DNA from 3 places in the Glaciimonas sp. GNP009 genome. Region 1 is predicted to be linked to each of the others. Evidence: predicted binding sites of a transcription regulator. Region 1 holds the regulator's gene; each other region holds the start of a gene.
The links. Region 1 encodes HrcA, which represses chaperone genes, less so after heat shock. Its sites were predicted from a motif close to TTAGCACTCNNNNNNNNNGAGTGCTAA; they were not measured.
Positions count from the first base shown of each region.

Region 2: the regulator HrcA is predicted to act here: its motif matches at 7,663-7,689, upstream of rpoH (RNA polymerase sigma factor RpoH).
Region 3: the regulator HrcA is predicted to act here: its motif matches at 4,667-4,693, upstream of ACXX82_RS14395 (co-chaperone GroES).

Region 1 is NZ_JBTGUV010000004.1:1,673,478-1,684,293, forward strand. It holds gene recN (DNA repair protein RecN) at 36-1,715, opposite strand; gene ACXX82_RS08335 (NAD kinase) at 1,853-2,779, opposite strand; gene ACXX82_RS08340 (HAD family hydrolase) at 2,844-3,581, shown strand; gene hrcA (heat-inducible transcriptional repressor HrcA) at 3,733-4,755, shown strand; gene fur (ferric iron uptake transcriptional regulator) at 4,883-5,302, opposite strand; gene ACXX82_RS08355 (outer membrane protein assembly factor BamE) at 5,383-5,970, shown strand; gene dapB (4-hydroxy-tetrahydrodipicolinate reductase) at 5,993-6,799, shown strand; gene ACXX82_RS08365 (MotA/TolQ/ExbB proton channel family protein) at 7,123-7,815, shown strand; gene ACXX82_RS08370 (ExbD/TolR family protein) at 7,870-8,301, shown strand; gene leuS (leucine--tRNA ligase) at 8,494-10,816, shown strand, end outside.
Region 2 is NZ_JBTGUV010000004.1:2,920,903-2,931,718, reverse strand. It holds gene ACXX82_RS13760 (LysE family translocator) at 290-934, shown strand; gene rsmB (16S rRNA (cytosine(967)-C(5))-methyltransferase RsmB) at 953-2,491, shown strand; gene ACXX82_RS13750 (DUF4390 domain-containing protein) at 2,832-3,362, shown strand; gene ACXX82_RS13745 (sensor histidine kinase) at 3,364-5,694, shown strand; gene ACXX82_RS13740 (response regulator) at 6,194-6,910, shown strand; gene ACXX82_RS13735 (GTPase) at 6,917-7,345, shown strand; gene rpoH (RNA polymerase sigma factor RpoH) at 7,760-8,659, shown strand; gene ACXX82_RS13725 (SCO family protein) at 8,825-9,505, opposite strand; gene cyoE (heme o synthase) at 9,538-10,422, opposite strand; gene ACXX82_RS13715 (COX15/CtaA family protein) at 10,430-10,816, opposite strand, start outside.
Region 3 is NZ_JBTGUV010000004.1:3,062,700-3,073,515, forward strand. It holds gene ACXX82_RS14375 (MetQ/NlpA family ABC transporter substrate-binding protein) at 1-59, opposite strand, end outside; gene ACXX82_RS14380 (methionine ABC transporter permease) at 261-914, opposite strand; gene ACXX82_RS14385 (methionine ABC transporter ATP-binding protein) at 904-1,953, opposite strand; gene groL (chaperonin GroEL) at 2,501-4,153, opposite strand; gene ACXX82_RS14395 (co-chaperone GroES) at 4,250-4,543, opposite strand; gene ACXX82_RS14400 (DUF1345 domain-containing protein) at 4,930-5,580, shown strand; gene mgtA (magnesium-translocating P-type ATPase) at 5,774-8,536, opposite strand; gene ACXX82_RS14410 (hypothetical protein) at 9,091-9,399, opposite strand; gene ACXX82_RS14415 (hypothetical protein) at 9,721-9,903, shown strand; gene dacB (D-alanyl-D-alanine carboxypeptidase/D-alanyl-D-alanine endopeptidase) at 10,274-10,816, shown strand, end outside.

The DNA.
Region 1 (10,816 bases):
TCTGGATAATGCGCAACACCGCCTTCGACGTTCCACTATGAAGCCAGTAACTCGCGTGCGTGCTTACGCGTTGTTGCGGTAATTTCAAGACCGCCCAACATCCGCGCGATTTCTTCCACTCTGCCCTTGGTATCAAGGCCATCAATTGCCGATACGGTTTTGTTGGCAGCACTTTGTTTACTTACCTGAAAATGCTGATTGGCTTGACTCGCGACCTGCGGCAAGTGGGTGACGCATAACACCTGACGCGCCTGACCAAGGCGTTTTAGCAAGCGGCCGACTACCTCGGCGACGCCGCCACCGATTCCACTATCGACCTCATCAAATATCAACGTTGGGGTAGCCGTGGCGCTTGACGTAATGACCGAAATTGCCAAGGCAATCCGCGCCAGTTCGCCTCCGGAAGCAACTTTTGCCAAGGGTCGAGGCGCAACTCCGGCATGGCCAGCGACCAAAAACTCAATTTGTTCAATGCCATACGCAGCAGGTTCACAAGGGTTTAAAGCGACTACAAAACGTCCACCATTCATACTCAACTCTTGCATCGCTATCGTCACGGTATTCGTCAAATTTCTGGCCGCTTTGGCGCGGGCCTTTGATAACTTTTGCGCCAATCCAAGATAGATCGTCTTAAGCTTTTCTTCCTGCGCGCGCAAAGCATCAAGATCGCTGGCATCGGCTAATTGCTGCAATTGGACGGAGAGCGTGACGAGCTCCTGCGGTATAGCATCAGGTTCGAGCCTGAACTTACGTGAAGCGGAGTGAATTGCCTCTAACCTGCGATCCACTTCGTTCAGGCGTGCAGGATCCAGCTCAACCCGGCTCAGATAATCATTGAGGGCGTACACCGCCTCTTGCAACTGAATCCGCGCTGGTTCCAGGGCTTCCAATACCGGCTTCATATCCGCATCCAGATCGACTAATTTTCCAATCTTGATGTTGAGTCCTGATAACTGCGACAGCATGGGAATATCAGACTCTGAAATTATATTCAGCGCCTCTTGCGCGCCTTCGATCAAGCTGGCGGCATGCGACAAGCGACTATGCTCGTTGGTGATGTCATCCCACTCGCCCGGCTTGACCGCTAGTTTTTCCAACTCACTCACTTGCCATTCGAGGCGCTCGCGCTCCAGCAAAACGTTCTTGGCGTTTGTCTCAAATTCCTGACGTTGACGCGCCAATCCACGCCATTTTTTATACGCAGCCGCAACGATTTGCAAATCGTCCTGCAATCCTGCTTGTCCATCTAACAGTAGACGTTGTGAATCCGCTTTCAAGAGCGACTGATGCGCGTGTTGCCCATGAATATCGACCAGCATTTCGCCGAGTTCGCGCAATTGCCCTGCGGTCGCGGCAATGCCGTTAATGTAGGCCTTGGAACGTCCTGCGTTATCTATCACCCTGCGCAGCAGTACACCACCTTCTTCGCTCTCAAATTCGTTCGTGGTCAACCATGCTCTGACTGCTTCACTGGTGTCAATCGGGCTGCCTTCGCTGCGGTTTGATACCGAAAATTCGGCGCTGATGTCTGCTTTGGCCGCACCCTCGCGTACGACGCTGGCGTCACCCCGCCCACCTAACGCCAAAGCAAGCGCGTCGATCAGGATGGATTTCCCCGCACCGGTTTCACCGGTGAAGACAGTAAAGCCAGAGGCCAGGTCAAGCTCAATGGCATCAACGATAACAAAATCGCGAATGGAAAGGGTGCGCAGCATGGAATCGAATCAGGTTGTAGAACAAAATCGGTTTCAGGAAAGCGGACTAAGGTATCGGCGGTCAGCGCTGGTGACAATACCGTCGAAGCAGCAGTGTACTGCAATTGATCGCGCAGGACACCGCACCCATTCCGCAATTAACGCAAATGACCGTCTGCCGAAGGATACTCATTCCAGTGTAACTTCTGGCGCAGGGTTTCATAGTAACTCCAGCCAGCAGGATGTAAAAAAGTGATCGCGTGCTCAGAACGCTGGATGACGATGCGGTCCCCAAGTTGCAGACTGGTCAGCGACTGCATATCAAAATTAACATTGATCTCCCGACCATTGACAATTTCAATGACGATTTCGCTACTGTCCGGCACGACAATCGGACGATTGGACAACGCATGCGGTGCAATCGGCACCAACACAATGCCATTCAACGATGGATGCAGCAAAGGCCCGCCAGCAGAAAGCGCATATGCCGTAGAACCGGTGGGAGTCGAAACGATCAGGCCATCGGAACGTTGGTTATACATAAAACGACCATCCACATCGACCCGCAACTCTGCCATGCCGGAAGTACCGCCGCGCGAGACAACAATGTCATTAAACGCTAGCGCACTAAAAATAACGACATCGTCACGCTTGACCACGCCTTGTAATAAGGTCCGCCGTTCCGACTCGACATTTCCATCCAGCATTTCCCCCAATACCGGAAGCATGCGTTCAAGAGAAATATCGGTCATAAAACCAAGTCGCCCTTGATTAATACCGATGAGCGGAACATTGTAAGGTGCCAGTTGACGCGCAATACCCAACATCGTGCCATCGCCGCCGACAATGATCGCGGCATCGGCTTGCTGGCCGATTTGCTCGGGCGTCATCGCCTCGAATCCGGTTAAGGCAATATTTTGCGCGGTCTCGGCCTCAAACACGACTTTATGTCCGCGCACCTGAAGAAAGTCGGCCACCTCGGTCAATGAGTCGTCAATACCGGCGGCAAAATACTTGCCAACGATCGCAATAGTTTTAGGCAAACTAGGTAAATTCTGTTGATGAGATAATTTTATAGGCCACATGCCGCCGATTAGACCATAATTTGGGTCTGCATTAAAGCTTCTCTAGAGGATACTCCACGATTCCATGAATAATATCGCTAGTCACCGTCAACACTCGCCCAGCGCTGCACCCATTAAAGCCGTCTTGTTCGACCTGGACGATACACTTTGGCCAATCGTACCGGTATTGATCCGCGCAGAGCAATTATTGTATGACTGGCTTTGCCTCAACGCACCGGCCGTCTCGGAGGCATTTACGATCGCCAGTCTGCGGCAACGGCGTCAAGCGTTGAGTGCCACTAATGCCCTATTCAAAATTAATTTATCGGCTTTACGACACGCTGGACTGACTGAAGCATTTAATACTGTTGGCGAAGATATTAGCAAGATTGATGCCGCCATGGCGCTGTTTGCTGAGGCGCGTCATGCGGTGACGCCCTTTGACGACGTTCAACCGGTGCTATCTCGCTTAGGACAACACGTATTACTGGGTTCAGTGTCGAACGGATTTGCGGATCTGGAGAAAATCGGCCTGTCACAGCATTTCGCTATATCCATCGCCGCGCATAGCTTCGGCTGCGCTAAACCTGATCCCGCGATCTTCCATGCGGCGTGCCAAGCCCTTAATGTCAGACCCGAAGAAGCGGTCTATGTGGGTGACGATCCGCTTTTAGACGTGGTGGGCGCGCGTGAAGCTGGCTTGCGAAGCGTTTGGATTAATCGGTTTGACCGCGTATTGCCCGTTGGAATCGTAGCAGATGCTCAATGCGTCACGTTACATGAGCTTGAAACATGGCTGGAAGATCAATCCGCCAGCACGTAAAATCCCTCATAAAATCTCTTTTGATAGAGAAAATCCACGCCGACGAATAGGCGCGATTCGGCTTAACAGTGTATAAATACAATTATTAAGGGCCAGACACCTGTCAGACCTGGCTCATGGCAAATCACGCCAGCACTTACCAATAATCGCCATGCATCTTGATACTCGCGCTCAAACTCTTCTCAAAGCCCTCGTGGAACGCTACATCGCGGATGGGCAACCGGTAGGCTCGCGCGCACTCTCAAAAATTTCCGGGCTGGAATTATCTCCCGCGACCATACGCAATATCATGGCCGATCTGGAAGAAATGGGTTTTGTTGCGAGTCCGCATACCTCAGCGGGACGGGTACCAACGCCCCGCGGCTATCGTGTCTTTGTCGACACACTATTGACGGTCCAGCCGATTGACGAGGGCGTGCTCGAATCGAGAATGCAGGCAAGACTGCAAACTAACTCGCCGCAAAAGATCATCGCCAACGCTGCGCAAGTGTTGTCATCGCTCTCACAATTTGCAGGCGTGGTACTAACCCCAAGGCGTGAATCGGTGTTTCAGCAGATTGAATTTTTACGACTTTCTGAAAAACGTATTCTGCTCGTCATCGTCGGCCCTAGCGGCGATGTGCAAAATCGACTCTTGTTAACAGATGTCGACTACACCCCTTCACAGCTCGTACAAGCGGCCAATTTTATCAATCAAAACTACGGAGGCCATAGTATTGATGACGTTCGCTTACGCCTGCAAACCGAAGTTCGCCAGTTGCGGGATGATATGAATCGACTCATGTTGGCCGCAGTTGAGGCCGGTAGCGAGGCGATGACCGACGATGCTGACGAAGTTGTCATTTCAGGTGAGCGCAATCTACTCAGCGTGACTGACCTGTCATCGAGCATGAGTTCCTTACGTAAGCTGTTTGATATGTTTGAACAAAAAACCAATTTGATGCGACTGCTGGACATATCAGGCAAGGCCACCGGCGTTCAAATATTCATTGGCGGCGAATCACAACTGGTTCCAATGGAAGAGATGAGCGTCGTCACCGCACCTTATGAGGTGAACGGAAAAATCGTGGGCACGCTGGGTGTGATCGGTCCGACGCGCATGGCATATCAACGCGTGATACCGATTGTCGACATTACAGCAAAGCTGCTTTCCAATGCATTAAGCCAGAACTAGTCTGGCTTAATAACTATTTCGGATCACTAAGTCTCGCTCAGTAAGAAAAACAGCAAGCATCGTTTAATGCCTTACGATCCGAAGCTTTGGAACGCACAGCATTAATGCTACTCGGCGCATGACCCAATTACTTTTTTACGCAATTCCGGCAGTGACCGTACAGCGCCAAGGCGTGATCCGCAATCTCAAAGCCACGCTCTGTGGCGACGGCTTTCTGGCGAACCTCAATTTCTTCGTCGTAAAACTCTTCGACCAGACCGCAGGTCAGACACACCAGATGATCATGATGCGATCCTTCGTTTAGCTCAAAAACGGCCTTGCCGGTTTCAAAATGATTACGCTGCAACAAGCCAGCTTGCTCAAATTGGGTTAATACACGATACACAGTTGCCAAACCGACATCAAGATTCTCGGTAAGCAAAATTTTATAAACGTCTTCAGCGCTTAAATGTCGGACTTCACTATTTTGAAATATTTCCAAAATTTTGAGTCGGGGCAAAGTAGCTTTAAGGCCACTAGCTTTTAGTTCGGATGGATTGTTAGGCATGTTTACGTCGCAAATGGATGATCTGCTTTATCATATAGCGTTTTAGCACAATTGCTCAATCAATTAAGATACTTATGCGAATGTTGCTCTCCCGTACTGCCCGCACCTCCGCCTTTACAATAGCTGCTGTTTCCATGGCTTTGCTGGCTGGCTGCGCATCAAAAAATCCTCTCATTGACGGACCGACTTCGGCCACCGGCGCCAATGCAGCTAACGCCAGTTCGGGAATACCGACTGGCGATAGAGCGGGCGATGGCGTCCAAACCATAAAGAATCCCCGTTTTTTCGGAATCCTTTCTCCTTATCGCTACAATATCCAACAGGGTAACTTTGTTTCGAAAGAGATGATCTCGCAAGTCAAGGAAGGCATGACCACAGAGCAAGTATCTTTTGCGCTGGGTACGCCATTACTGACAGACATGTTTCACGCGAATCGTTGGGATTATGTTTTCCGTTTGCAAAAAGGCAATGGCGAAATCACTTCCAGCCGCGTCAGCGTTTTCTTCAAGGATAACCTTGTGGTCCGCGTAGAGGGTGGTGATCTGCCGACTGAAGCAGATTATCTTGCACGTATTTCGGGTGGTAATAAAGAAGCTAAAAAAGCCACCAAAGATAGTGGAATTGCAAAGGATGCGCCTACGCCTCCTCCGACAGCACCCACAAAATAACCAGTCAAAGCCTTAAATAACGATGAATCAAATGAAAATTGCTGTTGCTGGTGCGTCCGGTCGTATGGGACATATGCTGATCGAAGCCATCCAGAATGCAGAAGATGCCACATTAACCGGCGCGCTGGATGTGCCGACTGCGCCCGGATTAGGATCCGACGCCGCCGCTTTTCTGGGCAAGCCGTCCGGCGTGAATATCGAGTTCGATCTTGCTACGGGCTTGGCTAACGCTACCTTTTTAATTGACTTTACGCGTCCAGAAGGCACGCTTGCACATCTCGCCTATTGCGCCGAGCATGGCATCAAAATGATCATCGGCACGACAGGTTTTGATGAGGCTGGCAAGGCGGCGATCGCAGAAGCAGCAAAAAAGACAGCCATCCTGTTCGCTCCCAACATGAGTGTCGGCGTCAATGTCACCATGAAATTGCTTGAAATGGCAGCGAAGAGTTTTTCGCACGGCTATGACATTGAAATCATTGAAGCCCATCACCGCCACAAAGTCGATGCGCCGTCTGGCACAGCGCTGAAAATGGGCGAAGTGATTGCTGATGCACTTGGTCGCAAACTCGACGAAGTCGCCGTCTATTCGCGCGAGGGTGTAACCGGTGCACGCGATCCATCTACCATCGGCTTCGCTTCCATACGGGGCGGCGATATCGTTGGCGATCATACCGTGCTGTTTGCCAGCGATGGAGAGCGCGTTGAAATCACACATAAATCGTCCAGCCGTGTGACTTATGCCCATGGCAGTTTGCGCGCTGCGCGCTTTCTTAACGACAAAGCAACGGGTTTATATGATATGCAGGACGTTCTTGGGCTTCGCTGAGTAATTAGCAGAGTAATAAGCTGATTGTTACCATGATTTTTACGCAAATTCAGGGCCGGGCGATGTCAAAATACAAACAATGACTCGCCTATGGCATGGGAAGTGCGCAGCAGATAACACTAATTTGTTCATTAACCATGTTCGGCCTGCTTGTACTCGATTTTTACCCATACTTTGAGCGCTCCTCCTAGCTTCTCATGGCGAGTTTGATGTTGATGACTCAACCGACCTGGAGTTGCGCTCAAAATGTAATAAATTGTTGCCAACTAATGATCTTCACCTAAAGATCGTTATGCTGCCCCACCACCATCCGGATCAACAACATGAATGATAATCTCGGGTTCGCCCACTATTGGTCGCAAGGCGATGCTGTCTCTCACGGCGTAGCCTATTTGCTATTGCTGATGTCCGTGATTAGCTGGTACTACATTTTGTCCAAAGCCTTGAGTTCCTGGCGTATCCGGCGCAGCGCTTCATCGCTTGAAGGATTCTGGCAAGCACCGACACTAAATGATGCGATTGCCGTCATCAAACCGGTCGATACCGAAAATGTTTACGCACCTTTAGCCATACAAGCGGCCGACGCTGCAGGCATTCGGTCACCGATGACCAGCAAACCCGCCGCCTCGCTCAACGCCGGCACCGATCTTGGCGAACTGGTCACACGCACATTGCGACGAGAAATCAATCGCGTTTCGTCACGGCTGGAAAGCGGATTAACATTACTGGCATCAGTCGGTTCAACCGCCCCTTTCGTCGGTTTGTTTGGTACGGTCTGGGGTATTTATCATGCTTTGATGGCAGTCTCTGCATCGGGAACTGTGCAGATCGACAAAGTCGCAGGACCAGTTGGCGAAGCACTCATCATGACCGCACTTGGTTTGGTAGTTGCGATTCCCGCAGTACTGGCCTACAACGCGTTCACACGTGTTAATCGCGTTACACTGGCAGAGTTGGATGCGTTCGCGCATGATTTACATGCTTATTTGACGACTGGCAGTCGCGTTGGAAAATAATTTAGCCTCCTAATAGCCTTATACACTCATCACTAACTTCAGTCCGGAACCAGTATGTCATTCGGTGGATTTAACGACAATCAGCACTCAGCGCCAATGGCCGATATCAATATCACGCCCATGGTCGACGTCATGTTGGTGTTATTGGTGATTTTTATCATCACAGCACCACTATTCACGCATGCGGTCAAAGTCAACTTACCGACCGCCCAATCCGCTCCCGCTCCAGAAAAGCCAGAGACGGTATCGCTGTCAATTGACCGCGCGGGCAAAATGTTCTGGAATGACAAGCCCATCGCAGAACCAGAACTGACAACGCAATTAATCGCTGCCGCACAACGCCAACCCCAGCCGGAATTGCAGTTGCGGGCCGACAAAGACACCCGATATCAGGTGTTGGCGCAGGTTATGTCACTGGCACAAAATAACGGTTTGACAAAAATCGGCTTCGTAACCGACCCAAAAAGCGTCCCTGCAGCAAAATAACTCCCTATTGAAAGACGGTCACTTGGTGAAATACTAACCGCCTCGCTTTTGGCAAAAAGATCGTCTCATCGTTAACTTCCGTCGACTCCCACAATCCCACTATCGTATGAGAGCACCTGAACCAGTATAATCACCGGTTCAGGGATAATTCTCCTATGCTTTTTCACATTCACTTTTTTAGTCCATCACGCCATGCAAGAAAAATACAGCCCGACCGACGTCGAAAAATCGACGCAAGACCATTGGCGCGCTATTGATGCCTATAAAGTCGTCGAACACGCAAAAGACAAGAACGGTCTAGATAAGCAAAAGTTTTACGCCTGTTCGATGCTGCCGTATCCATCCGGCAAATTGCACATGGGTCATGTCCGCAATTACACCATCAACGATGTCATGTATCGCTACATGCGGATGAATAACTACAATGTGTTGATGCCAATGGGTTGGGATGCGTTTGGCATGCCTGCGGAAAACGCGGCGATGGCAAACAACGTACCACCGGCCCAGTGGACTTATAGCAACATTGACCACATGAAAACGCAGATGCAATCCATGGGACTCGCCATTGATTGGTCACGTGAAATGACGGCGTGCAAGCCAGAGTATTACAAATGGAACCAATGGATGTTCCTTAAGATGCTCGAAAAAGGCATCATCTACAAAAAAACCGGTACCGTGAACTGGGACCCGATCGACAAAACCGTGTTAGCCAACGAGCAAGTTATCAATGGTCGCGGCTGGCGTTCAGGTGCGCTGATTGAAAAGCGCGAAATTCCAATGTATTACGCCAAAATTACCGATTACGCCGAAGAATTGCTGGACCACACCGAAACCAAATTAACAGGCTGGCCAGAGCGCGTGCGCTTGATGCAAGCGAATTGGATAGGCAAATCAACCGGTGTGCGCTTTGCTTTTCCACATAAAATCGAAGAAGATGGCAAGCTCATTCAGGATGGCAAATTGTGGGTGTTCACCACTCGTGTCGATACCATCAAAGGCGTGACCTTTTGCGTCGTAGCGCCAGAACACGCATTGGCCACCTTCGCCGCAAAAACGAATCCCGAACTGGTTGAATTCATCGCCGAATGCAAAAAAGGTGGGGTTGCCGAAGCAGATATGGCGGTAATGGAAAAGAAAGGGATGCCAACCGGGCTTTACGTTACGCATCCGCTGACCGGCCAGCTGGTCGAAGTCTGGGTCGGCAATTATGTCCTGATTACTTACGGCGATGGTGCCGTGATGGGTGTTCCTGCACATGACGAGCGCGACTTTGCGTTCGCGCAAAAATACGTATTGCCGATTCGCCCGGTGATCGCCGTGGAAGGCAAAGTGTATTCCACCGAAACCTGGCACGACTGGTATGCAGACAAACAAAATGGTCGCTGCGTCGACTCCGGAAAATACGATGGCATGCACTTTCAGCAAGCTGTTGACGCCATCGCTGCCGATTTGTCCGCGCATGGTCTGGGTGAAAAGAAAATCACCTATCGCTTGCGTGATTGGGGCATCTCGCGTCAACGTTATTGGGGTACACCGATCCCAATCATCCATTGCGAAGATTGCGGCGACGTACCGGTACCAGAAAAAGATTTACCAGTCTTATTACCCGAAGATTGCGTCCCGGACGGCAGTGGTAATCCACTTAACAAGCATGAAAAATTTTTACATGTCGACTGTCCGACTTGCGGCAAACCTGCACGCCGCGAAACTGACACCATGGATACGTTTGTCGATTCGTCCTGGTATTACATGAAGTACACCTCGCCCGGTTCTACCGATGCGATGGTGGACGCGCGTAACGACTATTGGATGCCGATGGATCAATACATCGGCGGCATCGAGCATGCAGTATTACATTTGTTGTATGCGCGCTTCTGGACCAAAGTCATGCGTGATTTTGGACTGGTGAAATTTGATGAGCCATTTACCAATTTGCTGACGCAAGGCATGGTTCTCAATGAGACCTACTATCGCGAAGAAGCCAACGGCAAGAAAATCTGGCACAACCCGGAAGACGTTACTCTGACTTTCGATGACAAGGGACGTCCACTTTCAGCGCTTCTAAAAGCCGACGGACAGCCAGTCATTATCGGCGGCACGGAAAAAATGTCGAAATCAAAGAATAACGGCATCGATCCACAAGCACAAATTGACCAATACGGCGCCGATACTGCCCGTTTATTCACGATGTTTGCCTCGCCACCAGAACAAACGCTGGAATGGTCGAACGCGGGTGTCGAAGGTGCCCATCGTTTCTTACGTCGGGTCTGGAGCTTCAGCCACGCACAGGCCGCGAATATTATTCCGGGATCAAATAAGCAATATGCCGATTTGTCGGTCCCGCTCAAAACCTTGCGGCGCGAAGTCCATAAAATTTTGCAACAGGCCGACCATGACTTGAAGCGCATTCAGTACAACACCGTCGTATCGGCTTGCATGAAAATGCTCAACACGCTAGAAGCTACCAAGCTCGAAGCATCGGGAGCCAGCAATGCCGTACTGACTGAATGTCTGT
Region 2 (10,816 bases), 1.2 Mb from region 1:
GCCTAAGAGGTAAACGGATTTACGGAATCGCAGCAAAAAACGGGCTAAGCGGTGGGCTAAGCGTGGATACACGCTTCCCCGCGTCGAAGCACCATAAGGAGCTAATGGCCAGAAAATTCTGAAATAGGGGCCGTCCAGATCATTTTTAGGCGATTACCCTACAGTCCGACAGGCTCTTGGAATAGATGAGATAACGCGTTACTTTAGCGGAAATCGACAGTCTCTGCCCGCAGCCGCCACGCATGCCGTTACAATCACGTCTTCACATTCGATGCGGCGACGAAAACCAATGTTGACAAGCTATTTTGGCATCACCAGTTTGGGCCTGTTTTGCGTGACTGTATTGCTATTAAATGCTACGCCCGGCCCGGACACTGCCTATATAATTGGTCGTAGCGTGGCGCAAGGTCGCTCCGCTGGCTTAATGTCTGCACTCGGCATTACTGCAGGATGTCTGGTTCATGGTACGCTTTCCGCATTCGGCCTAACGGCTTTGCTGGCCGCTTCTGCATCGGCTTTTATGATAATCAAGCTTGTTGGTGGCGGTTATTTGATTTACCTCGGCCTCAGAATGCTATTCAAAAAACCCGATCAATTGACCAAAGGCGTCCGAACCCAAGATGTGCGCGCACATGGTACGATTTTCGTCCAGGCGCTGATTACCAATGTGCTGAATCCGAAAGTTATTTTGTTTTTCTTGTCATTTTTCCCACTGTTCGTAAAACCTGACTCACCGCATAAAATACTCGCCTTCTTAATACTGGGCGGGGTATTTGCGCTGATGTCGTTGTGCTGGAACAGTGGTACTGCAATGTTAGCTGGCACACTTAGCCGTCATGCCAGCAACAATCCTCATATCAAGCAATGGCTGGAACGCACCGTTGGCGCCGCTTTTATCGCGCTGGGTATCAAGCTTGCTCTCACTAAAGTTTAAGGCTGTTTAACACCAATTATGGACAAAAATAAAATTCGCGTCGTAAAGAAAGCCATCACACCGGCCTCGCCATCAACAACGCGCTCACCGGCAAGATCGCCGACGCCCTCACCGGCGCGATCCCCATTACAGTCGTCGCACCAGTCCCACCAGCCGACACTTCAAGCTAAACCTGCTTCGAAGGCTCCTTCTTTACGGCCGGACGTAAAAAACAGATTGAATTTTTCTACCCTTAAAACTGAATCGCTAGCTTACGCATTATTGGGTGCGGGTCAGGCTATCGCTATGGTACGCGACGGTGCATCGTTACCGCAGGCGTTATCACAGGTATTTGCCCAATCCGCCGCGCCCGCCGCGACGCGAGGAGCGATCCAGGATATCGCATATAGGACCATGCGCAGCGTCGGCTTGGCCGAAGTACTGATTGCGGCATTGACCAGCAAAGCACCAGAACCGTCGCTGCTACATGGCTTGTTGTGCTGTGCACTAAGTTTGCTGGCCGAGGTCGACAAGCCCGCTTATGACCACTTTACCGTGGTGGATCAAGCCGTCACCGCGACTGCTTCAGACTTTAACATCGCGCATGCAAAAGGCATGGTCAATGCGGTACTAAGACGCTTTTTACGCGAACGCGATACGCTTACCGCGGAAGCAAACAAAAATCCTTTGGCATTGTGGAATTATCCAGTGTGGTGGATTGACCAGATGCAAGCGGCTTATCCACAAGACTGGCAAGCAATTTTGACACGCGGCAATCAGCCGCCGCCGCTGACATTGCGCGTTAACCAACGCAAGATAAGCGTTCAAAAGTATTTGCAGCTCCTTTCAGAAAATAATATTGGCGCCCGCCAAATTGGTCCGGTTGCGGTACGTCTCGACAAACCATTACCAGTGAACCAAATTCCCGGTTTTGAAGATGGTTTGGCGTCAGTTCAGGATGCGGCCGCGCAATTGGCAGCACCCTTATTGGATCTTCAGGATGGCATGCGAGTGTTAGATGCTTGTGCCGCGCCTGGCGGCAAAACATGTCATTTGCTGGAACTGGCCGATGTCACGGTTACCGCGCTCGATCACGATGCCAAGCGACTGCAACGCATAGCGCAAAATCTGCAACGACTGCAGCTGAACGCAACGTTACAAGTAGGCGACGCGCGCATCGGCGCTCATCCTGGCAACTCGGAAAGCGTATCGAGCACGACAAACGGCTGGTGGGATGGACAACAATTCGACCGTATTCTGGCTGACGTTCCCTGTACCGCCTCCGGTATCGTTCGCCGCCATCCCGATATTCGGTGGCTGCGGCGTGGGACAGATACCGACCAACTTGCAACACTTTCGGCAGATATACTGGACAACCTTTGGCAGATGCTACGACCAGATGGTAAATTGTTGCTCGTAACCTGTTCATTATGGCCGCAAGAGTCGGAGGCTCAAGCTGTGGCATTTGCACAACGCAATCAAGCTATCAGGTTGACCGCACCGGGCCAGTTAATACCGACAATGAGCGATGAGCAAGATCATGATGGTCTGTTTTACGCCCTCTTCCAGAAAGCTTGAATTCTGACTGAGCGCTGATGATCGACAAATCATTTAGAGCAAGCAGCGTCATTAATGACAGATTAATGACGCTGCTTGAAAGCATGCAATCTTTCTAATTTACTCACATTATTCCCGGACTTGATCCGGCCCGAGAACAGTGACGCGACCTTTGGCACAACTATTAGACCTCTTTCGAAACCGTCGCCCAAGCGATGCTAATCTGGTCGATGTGAAGGCGTCCGGCTCTCAGCAATCGGAAGTTACTGCACTACATGCGGTTGACAAACACCGCACTACGCAGAATTTCTTGCGCCTGTCGCTGCTTGAGAACGTGCTGTTGAAGCTCCTATTCGCTTTCATGATGGCGGTGTCCTTTGGCACTGTGACGGCATACGCGGCTGATGGCGCCGACATGACGAGGGCGCGGATTGAAACCAGTGATGATGGTTACCGCCTTTCTGCGGCATTTTCGTTTGAACTCAATCGCGGACTAGAAGACGCCATCAATCGTGGCGTTCCGTTGTACTTCACCACGGAGGTCGAATTAACACGGCCGCGCTGGTATTGGTTTGATGAAAAAGCGATCAACGCCGCACAAACCATCCGCATTTCCTATAATGTTCTGACGCGTCGCTATCAAGCCGCTATCAATGGCAGTTTGCAGCAAAGCTTCGACTCGCTAGACGACGCGCTCTCCTTGATCCGCCGTCCCAGTCGCTGGATAATCGCTGACAAAGGCGCGCTACAAGTTGGCGAAATCTACCGCGTTGCCGTCCGAATGGGACTTGATCTGGCGCAACTACCAAAGCCATTCCAGGTAAACGCGTTGAATAATAGCGACTGGCGTCTTTCTTCCGACTGGAAGACCTTCAACTACAAGGCAGAGTAACGTGCCACGTGCAATCCGCTATTTACTGATCGTCGGTGGCGCGATCATCAGCATTCTTCTCTTTCTGCTCGCTTCGGCATCAGAGAATTCCGTTTTTTTCGACAAATACTACTCTTGGTTGTTTGGCCTCAATGCGCTAGTCGCAGTGGCGTTATTAGGCTTGGTCTGCCTTCTGCTGGGAAGACTCTATAGTCGTTACAAACGCGGCAAGTTCGGCTCGCGGTTGATGGCAAAACTGGTCTTGCTCTTTGCCGTGATCGGCATCTTGCCCGGCGTTATCATATATTTGGTATCGGTTCAATTCGTGTCACGCTCAATCGAGTCATGGTTTGACGTTCGGGTCGAGGCAGCATTGGAATCTGGCTTGAACCTCGGACGAGCAGCACTCAACTCATCTTTATCAGATCTGATTACCAAATCCAAGGGCATCGCCCTTGAATTATCTGAAGAGACAAGTTCCGGCCAGGTTTCCCAGTTGACGCGATTGCGCGACCAAAATATCGAAGCATCAATTCTTGCCAGCAATGGACAACTGATTGCTTCGGTGGGAGGACGTCTCGGAACGCTTTCGCCGGTTCTCCCGACATCTGCCATGTTAAGGCAGGCGCGACAAAGCCGTGGATTTTCAGCTATCGAAAGCGAGTTAGAAAATAGTGATGACATAGGAACGCCTAAAAAAACTAATCCAACCGATTTGTCTGCCTCATCGATCAACGAGGCAAATAACAATTTGCGTTTGCATGTCATCGTCGAAATTCCAGCACCGATCAAAACGTTATCACTACAAAATGAAACGCGTTTCCTGCAAATCTCGCAGCCCGTACCTTCTTATTTAGCGACCAATGCGGAGGCGTTACGGGCCGCGTCAAGTGAATATCAGGAGCGCTCTCTGGCTCGCTCCGGGTTACGTAAAATTTACCTCGTAACGCTCACTCTGACACTGCTACTCGCCATTTTTGGCGCCATCATTAGCGCATTCCTGATTGCCAGCGATCTTGCCAAACCACTCTTGTTATTGGCCGAGGGTACCAAAGCTGTGGCGGAGGGAAATCTATCACCGCGCCCCATCATTGCCACCTCCGATGAACTCGGTACGTTGACCCAATCGTTCAATATGATGACCCGACAATTATCGGATGCACGGGCATCTGTCGAAAAAAATCGTAACGAACTGGAAAATGCCAAAGCCTATCTGGAGTCGGTATTGGCGAACATGTCAGCAGGCGTCATGGTGCTTGATGAGGACTTTCATTTGGTCACCAGTAATCAATCGGTGCATCGTATTTTGCAATACGATCTGAGCCCACATATTGGCCAGCCGCTGAATATCATTGACGGTTTAGCTCATTTCGCGGAAATTATTACAAAGGCATTTTCAGAACAAAATGCACAGTTTGCAGCAGGAAAAATCGGCGAGAGCCGACTGCATTGGCAGCAACAAATTGAAATCCCCCGCAGAATCGATAATATCGACAGTGACGATATATCGTTGCTGGCACGTGGTTCGCGCCTTCCTGTAGAAAATCGGGATGGATACGTTGTGGTGTTTGATGACATCTCAGACGTTATTTCAGCGCAACGATCGATTGCGTGGGGCGAGGTTGCGCGTCGTCTGGCGCATGAAATTAAAAATCCGTTGACCCCGATTCAGCTATCTGCGGAACGACTCCAAATGAAGCTGGAGGATAAACTGATGACGCAGGATGCCGCAATTCTGAAGAAAAGTACCTCGACAATTGTGAATCAGGTTGCTGCCATGAAACGAATGGTGGATGACTTCCGCGATTACGCAAAAACACCGCCGGCAGTATTAAGCGCACTCGATTTAAACGTTCTGGTGGCCGAAATTTTGCACCTTTATGTCGCCGGTGATGAGCGCGATATGATCCATGCTTCATTGACACCAAACCTGCCGCATATCATGGGTGATGCTACGCAATTGCGCCAGGTGATCCACAATCTCCTACAAAATGCGCAAGATGCCGTGACAGATCCCACCGCAGAGGTCGCGGCACCACGGATTGACGTAGTAACCGAACGGATCAGTTATCAGGGTTCGGACGGTCAACCGAGTACCGCTGTGCGTTTTTCCATCACAGATAATGGCCTCGGTTTCTCATCTAAAATTCTGGCACGCGCCTTTGAACCCTACATCACATCGAAGCCACGCGGCACCGGTTTGGGTTTGCCCATGGTCAAAAAAATCGTTGATGAACATGGTGGACGGATCGACTTACGCAATCGCAGTGACACAAAGGGCGCAAAAATATTAATTTTGCTGTTAAAGTTAGCACCTAGTACATTCACTGGTGATGACAAAAAAATTATTTGATGTCCGCTCTTTCCTATTATTTGGCAGATTTTCTATAAAGTAGGACATCGGCGTTATAGGATGTATGCTTGGATATAGAAGCTGCGATATGCTGCAACGTCGGCCGCAGTGAAAATATACTGGACGATCCCAAGCGCCGCGCGATACTGAAAAGCGTGGGCATGCTTAGCAGATACTTCGGTTTCTAAAGAGTCGGTTTCATCCAGTCTGCCCAGAAAAAGCATTTCGTACGTGCAATCCTGTTGCTGCTGACTGTATGGAGACTGCGACGAAGGAATACCGAAATCAAATTGAACTGGGATAAATGAGAAAAGTCGGGCGGCGCACGTACCAAGCCTAAAGGTTGCGTAGTAAGATCCTTGTCAGAATTTAAGCGTGTAATCAAATTTTTAACAATTAAACACAAGCACAGAAATAGTGCTGCAATCGCATAAATTTGACCGGAATGTCCGGCTTAAAAATTATGATTGAATGCAACAGAAAATGGGAAAGCTAACGCATGGCTAATATCCTGGTCGTTGATGACGAAATGGGAATTCGAGAATTACTCTCCGAAATTTTAGGAGATGAGGGGCATGTTGTCGCGACCGCAGAAAACGCGCAGCAAGCACGTGAATTTCGGCAAAATGGCGTGCCTGATCTGGTGCTGCTAGATATCTGGATGCCTGACACCGATGGTGTAACCCTGCTTAAGGAATGGCAGCGTGATGGGCTACTGACAATGCCAGTCATCATGATGTCGGGTCACGCCACTATCGATACTGCAGTGGAAGCAACGCGCATCGGCGCTTTAAACTTTCTTGAAAAGCCAATTGCATTACAGAAACTGCTCAAAGCGGTGCAACAAGGCTTATCCCAAGGGCCTAAATCATCCCGTGCGCCGACCATGTTTGCGCAACCGGTTATTTCCAATGAAATGCCTGATCTGGTGAGTGGCAACAATTTTGGTGCTGCGTCGACTGCGGAAACGCCACATCTCTCGCCACTTCCCGTGGCAATGTTGACGTCAGACAATCTGTTTTCATCCTCGTTTGGTCTACCATTGCGTGAAGCAAGGGATGCATTCGAGCGCGCCTACTTTGAGTATCATTTAATTAGGGAAAGTGGCAGCATGACGCGCGTGGCTGAAAAAACTGGACTTGAACGCACGCATTTGTATCGAAAGCTCAAGCAATTGGGAGTCGATCCGGGAAAATTAACGAAAAAAGGCGGATAAAGCGATTTGTCTCTTCCGTCGCAATGCCTTGTGCCACCGATCCTGTCATCGATTTTGCCACCGTTTCTTACACTGGTAACCGGCCCGTCCGCAACCAGACGAGAAAGTGCCGTCTGGTTGTCGATCAAAACCGAGGCAACATCATTACAGCAAATGCCAGGAATCATCGGTGTCATCCTCGAAGGCCTGCCAGACGGTAAATCACCGCCGGAGCCAACGCATTTCACGCTTCACATCAAACGTGTCGCCCCTGGCTGTCTTTGTTGCATTGGCCTGCTTACATTACGGGTAACGCTGAATCGCTTGCTCCGTGATCGTCCTGCTCGGCTTTATATCAGTATCGCGGACGCCACGCACATCGATAAAATTCGCGCTTTGCTCTCCACTTCCCCGTACGACGAATGGCTCACCCTGACTGACGATATCGCCACTTAAATATCAATCCGTCCAATAGCCCTCACGATCGAAAACTCTCCAGACATTACCCGGTCGACTTAATCCTCAACCACCCTCACTTTGCGGTCTTATCCAGGCCTTTCACCAAACCGGGGGCATCGTCGCCAAGATTATTGGTACCGTTTTGAATCTAATCCGCAATCTATTACGTAAAAAATCACGTTACACACTGTCACACTATTTAGTATCGTTGCGACGAACTTCCCCCCTATGAAGCCACTCCAACATGCTCAAAAGTATAAATCATTAACTTTTATTGATAGTGAGTAACTATCCTCACCATTTAATAAAATCGATTAGCACTCTACAAGTGGGAGTGCTAGAATACCTGATCAAATCAGTATGGTTTACACCCTGTTGGCAGAAAATTCCATCTGATAGCTAGGAGAAACAATGAAAAATCCATCGGTACAGACTGCGTTAATCCCAGCCGAATCGGGCGCCTTAGCGCTTGGATTTTCGGGTACTCTAGGCAATATCGACGCCTATATTTCGGCTGTTAACCGCCTGCCTATGTTGACTCACGACGAAGAAATTTCGCTGGCTCAAAAATTACGTGAAAATAACGATCTGGCTGCCGCGCAAAAGCTCGTACTGTCTCATCTTCGTTTAGTTGTTTCTATTGCACGTGGATATTTGGGATATGGCTTACCGCACGCCGATCTGATCCAGGAAGGCAACATCGGATTGATGAAAGCCGTCAAGCGTTTTGATCCTGATCAAGGTGTGCGTCTGGTGTCCTACGCGATGCACTGGATCAAGGCCGAGATGCATGAATACATCTTGAAAAACTGGCGGCTGGTTAAGGTTGCCACAACCAAAGCACAACGAAAGCTCTTTTTCAATCTGCGTAGCCATAAAATCGGTCTCGACGCGATGACACCGACGCAAGTTGACGACTTGGCAAAAACGCTTAACGTAAAACGCGAAGAAGTCATTGAGATGGAAACCCGACTAACCGGTCGTGACATCGCTTTGGAAGCGCCAACCGATGACGACGATGATAAATTTGCACCTATCGCCTATTTGTCATCCGATATGCAAGAGCCGACCAAAGTGCTGGAAGCCCAACAATACGACCGTATGCAATCAGAGGGTCTTGAGTCTGCTTTAGGCAAATTGGATGACCGTTCACGCCGCATTGTGGAGTCGCGCTGGTTAGCGAATGACGATGGTTCTGGTGCCACCTTGCATGAACTTGCAAAAGAATTCGGTGTTTCCGCCGAGCGCATTCGTCAAATTGAAGCAGTGGCACTCAAGAAAATGAAAAGTTCTTTAGTGGCTTATTCTTAATTTATTTTATTAATAAGATTGAGTTGAATTGAATTAACTAAATCACTAAAAAAACAAAAAGCGCCGACTGGCGCTTTTTGTTTATAGCAATGATTTAAAACGCATCACCAAAATACCAGTTCGGATATTTATTCCTACACCCTTAACATTTATAGAATAATAATATTAAGACAGCAGCATTTTTAAATCATGCGCAATCGGATCTGGTCCCTGGCCATTGCGTACAAACAAGCGGATGTGACCTTCCGGGTCAAAGACGTAACTACCCGCCGTATGGTCCATCGTGTAACTACCCGACGTCTTGCCTAGTACTTTTTGGTAAAAAACGCGGAATTCCTTAGCGACTTTTTCAGTCGCCGCCAAATCACCATACAGCCCGAGAAAGCGTGGATCGAAAGCGGGAACATATTGGGCTAGCAGCGCCTGCGTATCGCGCTCAGGATCAACCGTCACGAACAACACTTGCACTTTATCAGCCAGCGGCCCTAACTCCTTCATCACGCTCGACAACTCGGCCATCGTCGTAGGACAGACGTCAGGACATTGGGTATAACCAAAAAAAACAACGACCACTTTGCCCTTAAAGTCAGCTAGCGTGCGTGGCTTTCCGTTATGGTCAGTCAGAGCGAAATCGCGCGCATAACCAAGGCCGGTTACATCCGTGTTAATGAATTTGCTGTTTTGTGGAGACAATGTCATTTCCTGACTACCGCCGCCAGAAATACCAGCACTGCCAGCACTACCAGTGGTTGCTGGCTTATCACCGCATGCTGCCACAGATAAGCCCATAGCAATAACAATGCAAGAAGCGGCAATTGGTCTTAAAACTGAGAAGAAACGTTTCATTTAGACTTTCAATAACGGACGCACCGTGCATCTCAAAATTTCAGGTAATGGTCGACCAATAGAGCAGCAAACAGCAGCGACAAATAAATGATCGAAAACGCAAAAGTTTTGCGCGCAATCAAGTCCGTGTAATGTTTGTAAATCTGCCACGCGTACCATAGAAAAATAGCACCCAGAATGGCTGCACTCACCAGATAAATCAACCCGCTCATACCGACGGCAAACGGCAGCATCGTGGTGGCAACCAATGCGATGGTGTAAAGCCAGATATGAAACTGTGTAAATTTCAATCCATGCGTAATTGGCAACATCGGCAATCCGGATTTAGCATAATCGTCACGGCGATACATCGCCAACGCCCAAAAATGCGGCGGTGTCCAGACGAAGATAATCAAAACCAGAATCCAGGCTTGCATCGGCACGTCATTTGCAATGGCTGCCCAACCCAAGGCAGGCGGCATTGCGCCGGATAAGCCGCCGATAACGATATTTTGGGGTGTCGCAGGTTTGAGGATGATCGTATAAATCACGGCATAACCGATAAACGTCGCTAAAGTCAACCACATTGTTAAACCGTTAACAAAAGTATACAAAACCCAGCTACCAATTCCACCGATGACACCAGAAAAGATTAACGTCTGGGGAACAGTGATCTCACCCATCGCCATTGGTCGCCGCGCAGTACGCGCCATGCGTGAGTCAATTTCGCGCTCAACCAGACAGTTCACAGCAAAAGCAGCCCCTGCAAAAAGCCAGATACCAATCGTCGCAGCCACTACACGCTGCCAATCCGGAAGTGTAGGAGTTGCTAGAAACATACCAATAACGGCACAAAAAACTGCCAATTGGGTCACGCGGGGCTTGGTCAATGCCCAATATTGGGCCACGCGATTTCGAGGTGCGGTTATGGTCGTCATGCGGTCACTAATTTGAAGTAATGCGGTCAGCTTGTGCTGGGTTATCTTGTACCACCGGTACGAACTGCTTTGCGGCGGGAAGTCTCGTCTTATAGTTTAACATGACCAGCAATACCAGAATCAGTGCCGCACCACCGTTGTGCGCAACAGCAATGGCGAGCGGCCAATTAAAGTAGATTGTCGCCAGCCCTGTCAGTAGTTGCACTCCAATAATAATCAGCAGCCAATTACCCGTCTTGCGCAGTCCGTCGACTCGTCGCGCTTTGCAAGCAAGCCAACCAACAAAGGCGATCACGACGAAAGCAAACATTCGATGCGTCCAATGAATTGCGGTCAACGCCTGAAATGGCAAGTACTCACCATCAGCGGTTTTACCTAAATGCCGCCAGAGTGT
Region 3 (10,816 bases), 1.4 Mb from region 1:
ACCAAGCTGGCGATGACGCTCAAGCCAGCAAAAAATTGGACTAATTGACGTCGGTTCATTTCTTTCTATCCTTTTGTAAATGGGCTTGTAGGTATCCGATTTTGTCAGAAACTTTACTTGCATTGGGTATTGATGATTGAATGCGGGTATTGCGTGAAGACAGAGATTTTACCAACGGCTATATCAACGGCTATAGCGATGGCTATAACGATGGCCATTCAGCCTATCCAGACTGCATTATTTAAAAATGATCACCGATACTATTTGTGACTCAAGCGGCGTACAAGAACATCGCCTAAAGTTTGAACCAACTGCACAAACACAATCAAAATCAGTACGACGGCAAGCATGACTTCGGGCAAAAAGCGCTGGTAGCCATACCGAATTCCTAAATCGCCGAGACCGCCGCCGCCAATCGCGCCAGCCATCGCCGAATAGCCAACCAAGCTGACAAACGTAATCGTCAGCCCGGCAATAATACCGGCGAATGCTTCCGGGATCAGCACTTTATAGACGATTTGCCAGGTGGATGCGCCCATCGCCTGTGCCGCTTCAATCAAACCGCGATCCACTTCACGTAGCGCCGTTTCGACCAGTCGGGCGACGAAAGGGGCTGACGCCAGGGTCAGTGGCACAATTGCTGCCGCAGTGCCGATTGATGTGCCAACAAAAAAACGGGTAAAGGGAATGACTGCCACCAGCAAAATGATAAACGGCGTTGAACGGACCGCATTGACGATCAATCCGGCAATACGGTTAAATGCCAGATTCGGCAGCACACCATCGCGACCGGTCAGGTGCAACGCAATCCCTAATGGAATGCCTAGCACCGCGCCCAGAACGCCGGAAATGCCGACCATCATCAAGGTCTCGCCGAACGACGATAGGAATAGACTGAGCATTTCAGATGACATGGTTTAACTCCTCCACGGTAACGCCTTGCGCGCTTAAATAAGTCATGGCGGCAGCGATATTGTCGCCGCTACCATTGGCTAAAATTGCCAGAGAACCAAATGCCTGGCCTTGAATTTCATCAATCTGACCGTGCAATATGCTGAAGTCCAGATTGAATTTGCGCACGACTTCGGACAGCAACGGTTGATCCACGCTATCTCCGGTAAAGGCAAGCCGGAACAGATGGTCAGTGCCGTCAGCCGCATCGCTGCGCGCCAGGCGCGCACGCAAGCGTTGTAGCACGCCAGCGGGCAGATCTTGCGCAATCACGTCACCGATCATGGCGCGGGTCACAGGATGCTTAGGGGAGCGGAAAATATCGATGACTTCGCCATGCTCTATCACTTCACCAGCTTCCATAACGGCCATCCGGTCGCAGATCATCTTGATGACTTCCATCTGATGCGTGATCAGCACAATCGTCAGACCAAGCTCCTGATTGATTTTGCGTAATAATTCCAGAATCGAACGCGTCGTTTCAGGATCAAGTGCAGAAGTCGCCTCATCCGATAACAATACTTTCGGCGCATTTGCAAGCGCGCGCGCAACGCCAACGCGCTGTTTCTGACCGCCGCTAATCTGTGCCGGATAGCGATCTTTTAACGCTGTCAGGCCGACCAGTTCCAGCAATGGTGTCACTTTTTTGCTGATTTCGGCTTTTGACAAACCTGCAAGTTCCAGCGGTAGCGCGATGTTGTCATAGACCGAGCGGGACGATAGCAAATTAAAATGCTGAAATATCATCCCGATTTCACGCCGTGCTGCCCTTAGATCGGTGGCGTTTAACGCAGTTAAATCTCGGCCATCAACAATGATCTTGCCCGAAGTAGGTCGATTGAGAAGATTAAGCGTACGCACAAGCGTACTTTTACCAGCCCCGCTACGACCAATAATCCCAAAAATTTCGCCCTTGTTAATCGTCAGATCAACATTGCGCACTGCATCTACCGGCCCATTACTGCCTTCGAATCGCTGAGTTACTGCTTGTATTTTTATCATTTCGGAATAAAAAAAGGCAGCTGACTGCCCCAACTTCGACAATCCGCCGCCAATATAATTTTTATGTAAGTGCTTATTTTATAAGGATTTTGTCTTCCGGCAAAGTATCTTTTAGGTATTCCCATATTACCCAACCGCATAAGTGTCGGACCTACGCAAAAACGCCCCAGCCGCTTTGTGCTTTCCTTGCCGCCAACGTGGCCCGGCACTCGCGTGCTGTCTGCGTCGGCACGCCCTGCTGGGACGGTTTTGCGTAGGTCCTGGGTACTCGGTTCAGTAACAGCCTCTCAGGGGCTTGGTGTTCTGTAGCTTTCAGCGAGATTAAACCAGCAAACGCAAAAAAGCCCGCAAAAAGCGGGCTTCATATCCAAAGCAACCATCCACCCTCAACAAAATAAAGAAGATGATACAGCCACTCTGTGTGATCGCTGAGAACCGTAGCGAGCGCCGTAAGGTTGTAGCCGAGAAGCGCAGCCGTACGCAGGTACGGCGAGCATCGCAGACTACAAGATTACGGTGCGCAGTAGGTTATCAACGATCAATCTCACTACATCATGCCGTCCATGCCACCCATGCCGCCCATACCACCCATACCACCAGGCATACCACCACCTGATTTGTCGTCTGGTAATTCAGCGATCATTGCGTCAGTTGTCAGGATCAGGCCAGCAACAGAAGCAGCATTTTGCAATGCTGAACGTGTTACTTTTGCTGGATCAAGAACACCCAGCTCAACCAAGTCACCGTAAGTACCGTTAGCAGCGTTGTAACCGTAGTTACCTGTGCCAGCCAATACTGCATTGATGACAACCGATGGCTCGTCGCCTGCGTTAAATACGATTTGACGCAATGGCTCTTCAACTGCGCGCAGCACGATTTTGATACCAGCATCTTGATCGGCGTTGTCGCCTTTCAGGTCTTTAACGTTAGCACGTGCGCGCAAGAAAGCAACGCCACCGCCAGGAACAACGCCTTCTTCGACTGCAGCGCGCGTAGCGTGCAATGCATCTTCAACGCGTGCTTTCTTTTCTTTCATTTCGACTTCAGTAGCTGCGCCGACTTTGATCAGTGCAACGCCGCCAGCCAACTTGGCAACACGTTCTTGCAACTTTTCACGGTCGTAGTCAGAGCTTGCTTCTTCGATTTGGGCGCGGATTTGCTTAACGCGTCCTTCGATCGAGATTGCTTCGCCAGCGCCATCGATAATGATAGTGTTTTCTTTGCTGATTTCGATACGTGCAGCTTGGCCTAGTTCTGCCAATGTTACTTTTTCTAATGTCAGGCCGACTTCTTCAGCAATCACTTGACCACCGGTCAGGATAGCGATGTCTTCCAGCATTGCTTTACGACGATCACCAAAGCCTGGTGCTTTAACAGCAGCAGTTTTCAGGATGCCGCGGATGTTATTGACGACCAAAGTTGCCAGTGCTTCGCCTTCGACGTCTTCTGCAATGATTAGCAGCGGACGGCCCGACTTAGCGACTTGCTCCAATACCGGAAGAAGATCACGGATGTTAGAGATTTTTTTGTCGAACAACAGAACGTAAGGCTGTTCCAGAGCAACAACTTGTTTTTCTTGGTTGTTGATGAAATATGGTGACAAATAGCCACGGTCGAATTGCATACCTTCGACGATGTCTAGTTCGTTTTCCAGTGATTTACCATCTTCAACAGTGATAACGCCTTCTTTACCGACTTTGTCCATTGCCTTAGCAATGATTTCACCGATATCGGTGTCGGAGTTAGCAGAGATCGAACCAACTTGTGCGATTTCTTTGCTAGTAGTCGTTGGCTTAGCCAATGCTTTGATTTCAGCAACGATGGCGACAACAGCTTTGTCGATACCGCGCTTCAGGTCAGTTGGGTTGAAACCGGCTGCAACATACTTGAAACCTTCGCGCACGATAGCTTGTGCTAACACGGTTGCAGTAGTAGTACCGTCACCAGCGTTGTCTGAAGTCTTGGAAGCAACTTCTTTAACAAGTTGCGCGCCCATGTTTTCCAGCTTGTCTTTCAGTTCGATTTCTTTAGCAACTGAAACACCATCTTTAGTAACGGTAGGAGCACCGAAGCTACGCTCCAGAACCACGTTACGGCCTTTAGGGCCCAGAGTGACTTTAACTGCGTTGGCTAGAATATTGACGCCATTAACGATCTTGGCACGTGCATCATCACCAAAAATTACTTGCTTTGCTGCCATGTTGATTCTCCTGAATACGGTTGAATGTAGAGCGTAGAGATCGAAGCGGCCTTATTGCGAAAATTGCAATGGGCTTCGATCAATTTGAACTATGAATTACTTACCTTCGACGATAGCGAAGATGTCTTCTTCGCGCAAAATCAGTAGTTCCTGGCCATCGACCTTCACTACCTGACCTGCATATTTGCCGAAAAGAACGCGCTCACCGACTTTAACTGCCATCGGGCGAACTTTGCCGTCTTCCAGAATCTTGCCGTTACCAATAGCCAATACTTCACCTTGATCAGGCTTTTCGGCTGCTGCCTCTGGCAGAACAATACCTGATGCAGTTTTTGTTTCAACATCTAGACGCTTAACGACGAGGCGGTCATGCAAAGGACGAAGATCCATGTGTAACTCCTTCAAAATTCAACAAGTTATAATTTTTGCAGCAACATTGCAGCAACGACTGCACCGATTAGTTTGGCTTTTACAATGTGCCGCACAGAAAAAGTGACTAGGTCAGGGAGATTGTTAGCACTCTCACCTAACGAGTGCTAAGTATAGGGGTGGTTAGTTGATTTTTCAAGAGTGATGTTCTGTACTCTCTTTTTTATTTACCAAAGCCGCTACAATTAATCACAGGCGGCAATATTAATTTTTTGTCAATAAAAATACAAAGAGGTTTTGTTACAAGGGAATCTTGTCGTGAAAGCAGGGTTGCCGCTATGATGATCTGGCATGAACGTTTGGCGTGGTCTCCAAATCTGCCACTTCTATTTTTAAGGTCTTAAAGAATGCGTATTCGTAATCTGGTTTTTCATACTCATCCACGTCTGGTGCTCGCTGTGATCTTTGGTGGCGTCATCTGGGCACTCTTGCCGAATGGGTCGACCATTACCCGTGGGCTCATCAGCTGGAACGCCGGTGTGTGGGGATATCTGATCGCCATCTGGTGGATGATGGTGAGAGCTGGATCGGCACAAGTTAAAAAGCGGGCCGCGATTGAGGACGAAAACGACAGCATGATCTTGATGCTGATTTGCATTGCGGCGATCGCGAGTATCGCAGCGGTCGTTTTTGGGTTGTCTCAGGCCAAGGACTTTTTGCCGGGGCCGAAGGAAGTCCGCTATCTATTTACTGGATTGACCGTTCTCGGATCGTGGTTTCTGGTTGGCACCATGTTCACCTTGCACTATGCGCGACTGTTTTATAGTTCTGGTATTGGACCGGCACCTTTACGGTTTCCTGAGGGCGAAGAAAACCCCGATTATTGGGATTTTCTCTATTTTTCGTTCACATTAGCGGTGGCAGTACAAACCTCGGATGTGAGCGTCATGACCCGCTCAATGCGTAAGACAGTATTAGTGCAATCGATATTGACGTTTTTATTTAACTCGGCGATTCTCGGTTTGTCGATCAATATTGCTGCGGGTTTGATCTCCTAAGATTCTCACGAGCGTGGTGCAAAGAGTGTCCGAAAACACCGCATGTCGGGGACGCTTGGCCCACCATATCTCTCTACGGTGCCGGCATAAAAAAAGCGGCCAGCAAATGCTGTCCGCCTTCTAGACGCTATTTCTATCGGCTTATTCTCAAGCCATTTTTAAGCCATCCTAAGCCATTCCTAAGCCCACTTTTTTACTGCCAGCCATACCGTTTGGCATACCAACCCTTCATCATCTGCGTCAGCACCGCATACGCACCCAATATCAGCAATAGCCATGGGAAGTAGCTCAGCGGCAGCGCTTGCAGTTTGAAGTAATGCGCCAAAGGCGACATCGGCAGCAAGATTCCAATCGCCATGATGATGACGGTCATGCTGATGAGCGCCCACGAAGCACGGCTTTGGAAGAACGGTATCTTGCGGGTCCGTATCATGTGTACGATCAACGTTTGCGACAGCAAGCCTTCAATAAACCAGCCCGACTGGAACAGGGTTTGGTGCTCGTTGGTATTGGCGCCAAATACGTACCATAGCAAGGCGAAAGTGGCGATGTCAAAAATCGAACTGATCGGACCAAAAAAGATCATGAAGCGACCGATTTCTTTCGGGTCCCAACGCTGTGGTTTTTCTAAGAATTCCTTATCCACATTGTCGAACGGAATCGTAATTTGTGAGATATCGTAAAGCAGATTTTGCACTAGCAAATGCAGCGGCAACATGGGCAAAAAGGGCAAAAATGCACTCGCTACCAGTACAGAAAAGACATTGCCGAAGTTGGAGCTGGCCGTCATCTTGATGTACTTCAGCATGTTCGCAAACGTCTTACGACCTTCCAGAACACCCTCTTCCAGCACCATCAAACTCTTTTCCAGCAGAATGATATCGGCTGCTTCTTTCGCGATATCGACCGCAGTATCGACCGAAATACCGATGTCTGCTGCGCGTAACGCAGGCGCGTCGTTGATGCCATCGCCCATGAAGCCGACCACGTGGCCGTTGTCATGCAGTCTACGCACGATACGTTCTTTATGCGTCGGACTGAGTTTGGCAAATACGGTGGTTTTTTCGACTGCAATCGCCAGGTCTGCGTCGCTCATATCTTCGACGTCAGAACCCAGCAACATGCCATCGACGGTCAGGCCAACCTGACGGCAAATTTTGGCCGTTACCAGTTGGTTGTCGCCAGTCAAAATTTTGACCGTCACGCCGTGTTTTTTCAATGCATCCAATGCGGGTTTGGTCGATTCCTTTGGGGGATCGAGGAAGGCAATGTAACCGATCAGCACCAAATCCGACTCGTCGGCCACGCCATAGACTTCCTTGGTCGGCGGCAAATCTTTAGCGGCCACCGCGACGACGCGTAAACCTTCTGCGTTGAGGCTGGCAGTAGTCTCGTGGATTTCTTTGAGAAGCTCAGCACTAAATGGCACTACCGTCCCGTTGTGGCGGGCGTGGGTACAAATGGAGACGATCTCTTCGACCGCGCCTTTGCAAATCAATTCATGATGATCCTCACGTTCGCTGACGACCACCGACATCCGGCGCCGCTGAAAATCGAACGGGATTTCATCAACCTTGCGGTACGCAGAAGCCAGCGCCATTTCGCGTTGCAGCTCGGCATGATCCAGGACCGCCACGTCAAGCAGGTTTTTAAGGCCGGTTTGATAGTGACTATTCAGGTAAGCGTATTCCAACACCAAGTCATCCTGCTTACCTAGAATATCGGTATGCCGCTCCAGAAAAATTTTATCCTGTGTCAATGTGCCGGTTTTATCCGTACACAAGACATCCATCGCACCAAAATTTTGGATCGCATCCAGTCGTTTGACAATCACCTTTTTGCGCGAGAGTGCGACTGCACCCTTGGCCAACGTCGAGGTGACAATCATCGGCAGCATTTCCGGCGTCAGACCAACCGCTACGGATAAGCCAAACAGAAACGCCTCAACCCAGTCGCCTTTAGTGAAGCCATTCAGAAAGAAAACAATCGGCGTCATCACCATCATGAAGCGTATCAATAACCAGCTGACTTTGTTGACGCCCAGCTGAAACGCAGTCGGCGTGCGGTCAGTGGCAGTCACGCGTTCAGCCAGTGCGCCAAAATACGTTTGATTGCCGGTCGTGACGACAATCGCGGTCGCTGAACCACTGATGACGTTGGTGCCCATGAAGCAAAGATTGTCCAGCTCCAGAGGATTGTTAGTCGCTTCACCGCGATGCTGCAGAAATTTTTCTACCGGTAGCGATTCGCCGGTCATGGCGGCCTGGCTGATAAACAAATCCTTGGCCGTCAGCAAACGCAAATCGGCCGGGATCATATCGCCAGCGGACAGTTGGACGATGTCGCCAGGAACCAGTTTTTTGATCGCCAGTTCGATCCGTCGCGCACCTTTTGGATGCAAAGTGACATCAAAATAACGCAGCGCTTCATCGGCAATATCGGAAACCAGATCATGGCGCAATACGGTTGCGGTATTACTGACCATTTCCTTCAACTTATCGGCTGCACTGTTTGAACGTGATTCCTGCACAAAGCGCATCAGCGTCGATAACACCACCATCGTCCCGATGACAACGGTGGCTTTCATGTCTTCGGTCGCAAACGATACCGCCGCCAGAACGGTCAGCAGAAGATTGAATGGATTCTTATAGCACTGCCATAAATGCGCCCACCACGGCAACGGCTTTTCATGCTCGACTTCGTTAGGGCCAACTACAAGCCGAATTGCATCAGCCTCGGAATCGGTCAGGCCATCAGTACGGCTTTTCAATTGTTCCAGCAAACTCGGTAGATCGGCCCGCGCAGCTTTGAGCAAATGCTGGGCAAGCGTTGGCGGTACTTCATTTGGTGTCGGCGTACTACTAAACATGTCGCTACTGAAGCGGCGGAAATGTCGGTCCATACCATGGGCATGAACAAACCTGACAAAGGAGTCTTTCAAGAGATTCAAATTCATAGCGTTATTTTTTCTATATAGAATTCTCGGCCGCGTTGATCTGTCCCGCCCAATCAGTTGGACTGCTATTGGGCACACGCGTGACTGCTCGCGCAATCGTGGCGTTTCAAGGTCATCACTAAAGTCTCCGATACTGCTAACCGATGGTGCGTTCTTTATGCCGCCGCAGATTTCTACGACTATGCATCTGACACCATTACTAAGGTCCAACACTTAACTGAAATTTTAGGGATTGCCTTATCAGGACTACTGGAATTACTTCCAACTCTTCACGGCCTGTCATTAATGTTAACGATATGCATATCGATATTGACGACATACAATCGACGACAGACGGGGCAAAAAAATCAAATCCTCCTACTGCATGGGTAAAACTGTAAAACTAACCGGTGACGTTTTAACGATAAAGATGATTGCCTGCGCGAGCATGTAAACTACTTCGCGATAGTAACGCCAACTGGGTATAAACCTTGCACCAAATTGATACTAACTTGGTACGCAATTGTCACCAGCGGGACTGTTGACGCAACATCGCTACCAACTGTTGTCGCTCACTATCGGCGTTTCGTCGGATGACGCGTCGTCGCAACGTCTCGCCAACACTCCACAGCGAGCGTCAACTCAGCGCTAATTGACGAAAACGCGGTCATGGCAATGCGTGAACGCAGAAACACACAAGCAATGCTGACGTAATTTAAGTAACTATCTTTATCGGGTAATGGAAATCTACGATCAAAGCAAACACATTCAAACACATTGTCTGCAAATATCTTTGGGATACCATCATTCGCCAGCGGCGAGATGACGGCAGGGGAAGCCTGCGTTATCTTGCCGAGACGATGCCAGAACGGGTCTGGCAACAACTGTCACTCGAACAAGTGCCCATGAATGGGGCTCCATAAAATGAAAACAAGCGGATGGTAATCCTGCCACAAACGCCGGTCAAGAAAAAATTGTGCACCCCAGCATAAGAGCGCACTAAAAAGGTTTAATGCCGCGCATTATGTTGTTTTTAGTTAAGGTTGAGCGCCTGAAGGTGGGGATCACTGAAGGCTTATAAGTTAATTAAAACGCCACTTTAAGTCGCCTATTAAGGCATTGATGACGTCGACTGTCATATCAACGTCTTGCTTATTGCTTTTTGCAAACTATACTTAAAATATAATCAAAAGACGGAGACAGCCATGCAAAACTTCCTGATCGCTAATTTTCTTTTCTTTATCCCCATGGCGCTGTTCGGATTAATCTTATTTGCAGAAGTGCCGGTGCACTCAAAAATCGCGCACGGCGGATTATGTACGGTTGGATTGGTTGTCGGCTCTGTCTTCGCATTCATCGTGCTTCAATTAATTAGTTCAATGATTTAGAAGGGTCAATTTTCACCGCGAAGGTGGGCATGATCGGATAATCTGTCTAAATCCGATCGACTACTTAATATGGCGCGCTGACAGTTATGCGCGCTATGTTGCTATCCTTTTCTGAATTAAACTACATTGCGTAAGGCGATTTCTCGCGTGCGCAAAATACACCGAAAAATACACTCATCACATCAAAAATGTTGATGCTCTGTTGTAAGCCCTCTCCAATAGGTCCTTTGTGTTGAGGATTTTTTTAATTCTACCTCCGGGTCCAAAAATAGCATTTGCGCAGTTCTGTTACAACGCATCAATTGATCGCGTTGCATAGCATGGGATAATCACGCATGCGATCCCTCATTTCCCTCATTTCCTGAACTCCATGCCGAACAAATTCCGTACGATCCTCAGTGGTGCACTGCTTTTTTCGTCGCTCTTATTTTTTCCCTATTCGTTCAGTAACGCCCAGGATTTGGCATCTTCAGGTTTGCCTCGGTCGGTCACCGCCGCGCTTCAGGCAGCGGGTATTCCATCAGAAAATGCGGGAATTTACGTGCAAGAGGCCGCGGTCGGTGGCAAAGTGTTGGCTGCAAATAATATCAATACACCATTTAATCCTGCCTCCACGATGAAGCTGGTCACCACCGATGCCGCGCTCGAATTGTTAGGCCCGACGTTTAACTGGAAGACAGCGGCTTATACCGACGGGCAACAAATTGGCAATACTTTGCAGGGCGACCTGATTTTTAAGGGCAGCGGCGATCCTAAATTAGTGCTGGAAAATTTCTGGTTATTCCTGCGCCAAATCCGCGCCAAAGGTATTCGGGATATTCGCGGGAATGTCGTGCTGGACCGCAGCATTTTTGACGAGAACGTTTATGATCCATCTCAATTTGATGGCGACCCTTTAAAGCCGTATAACGTA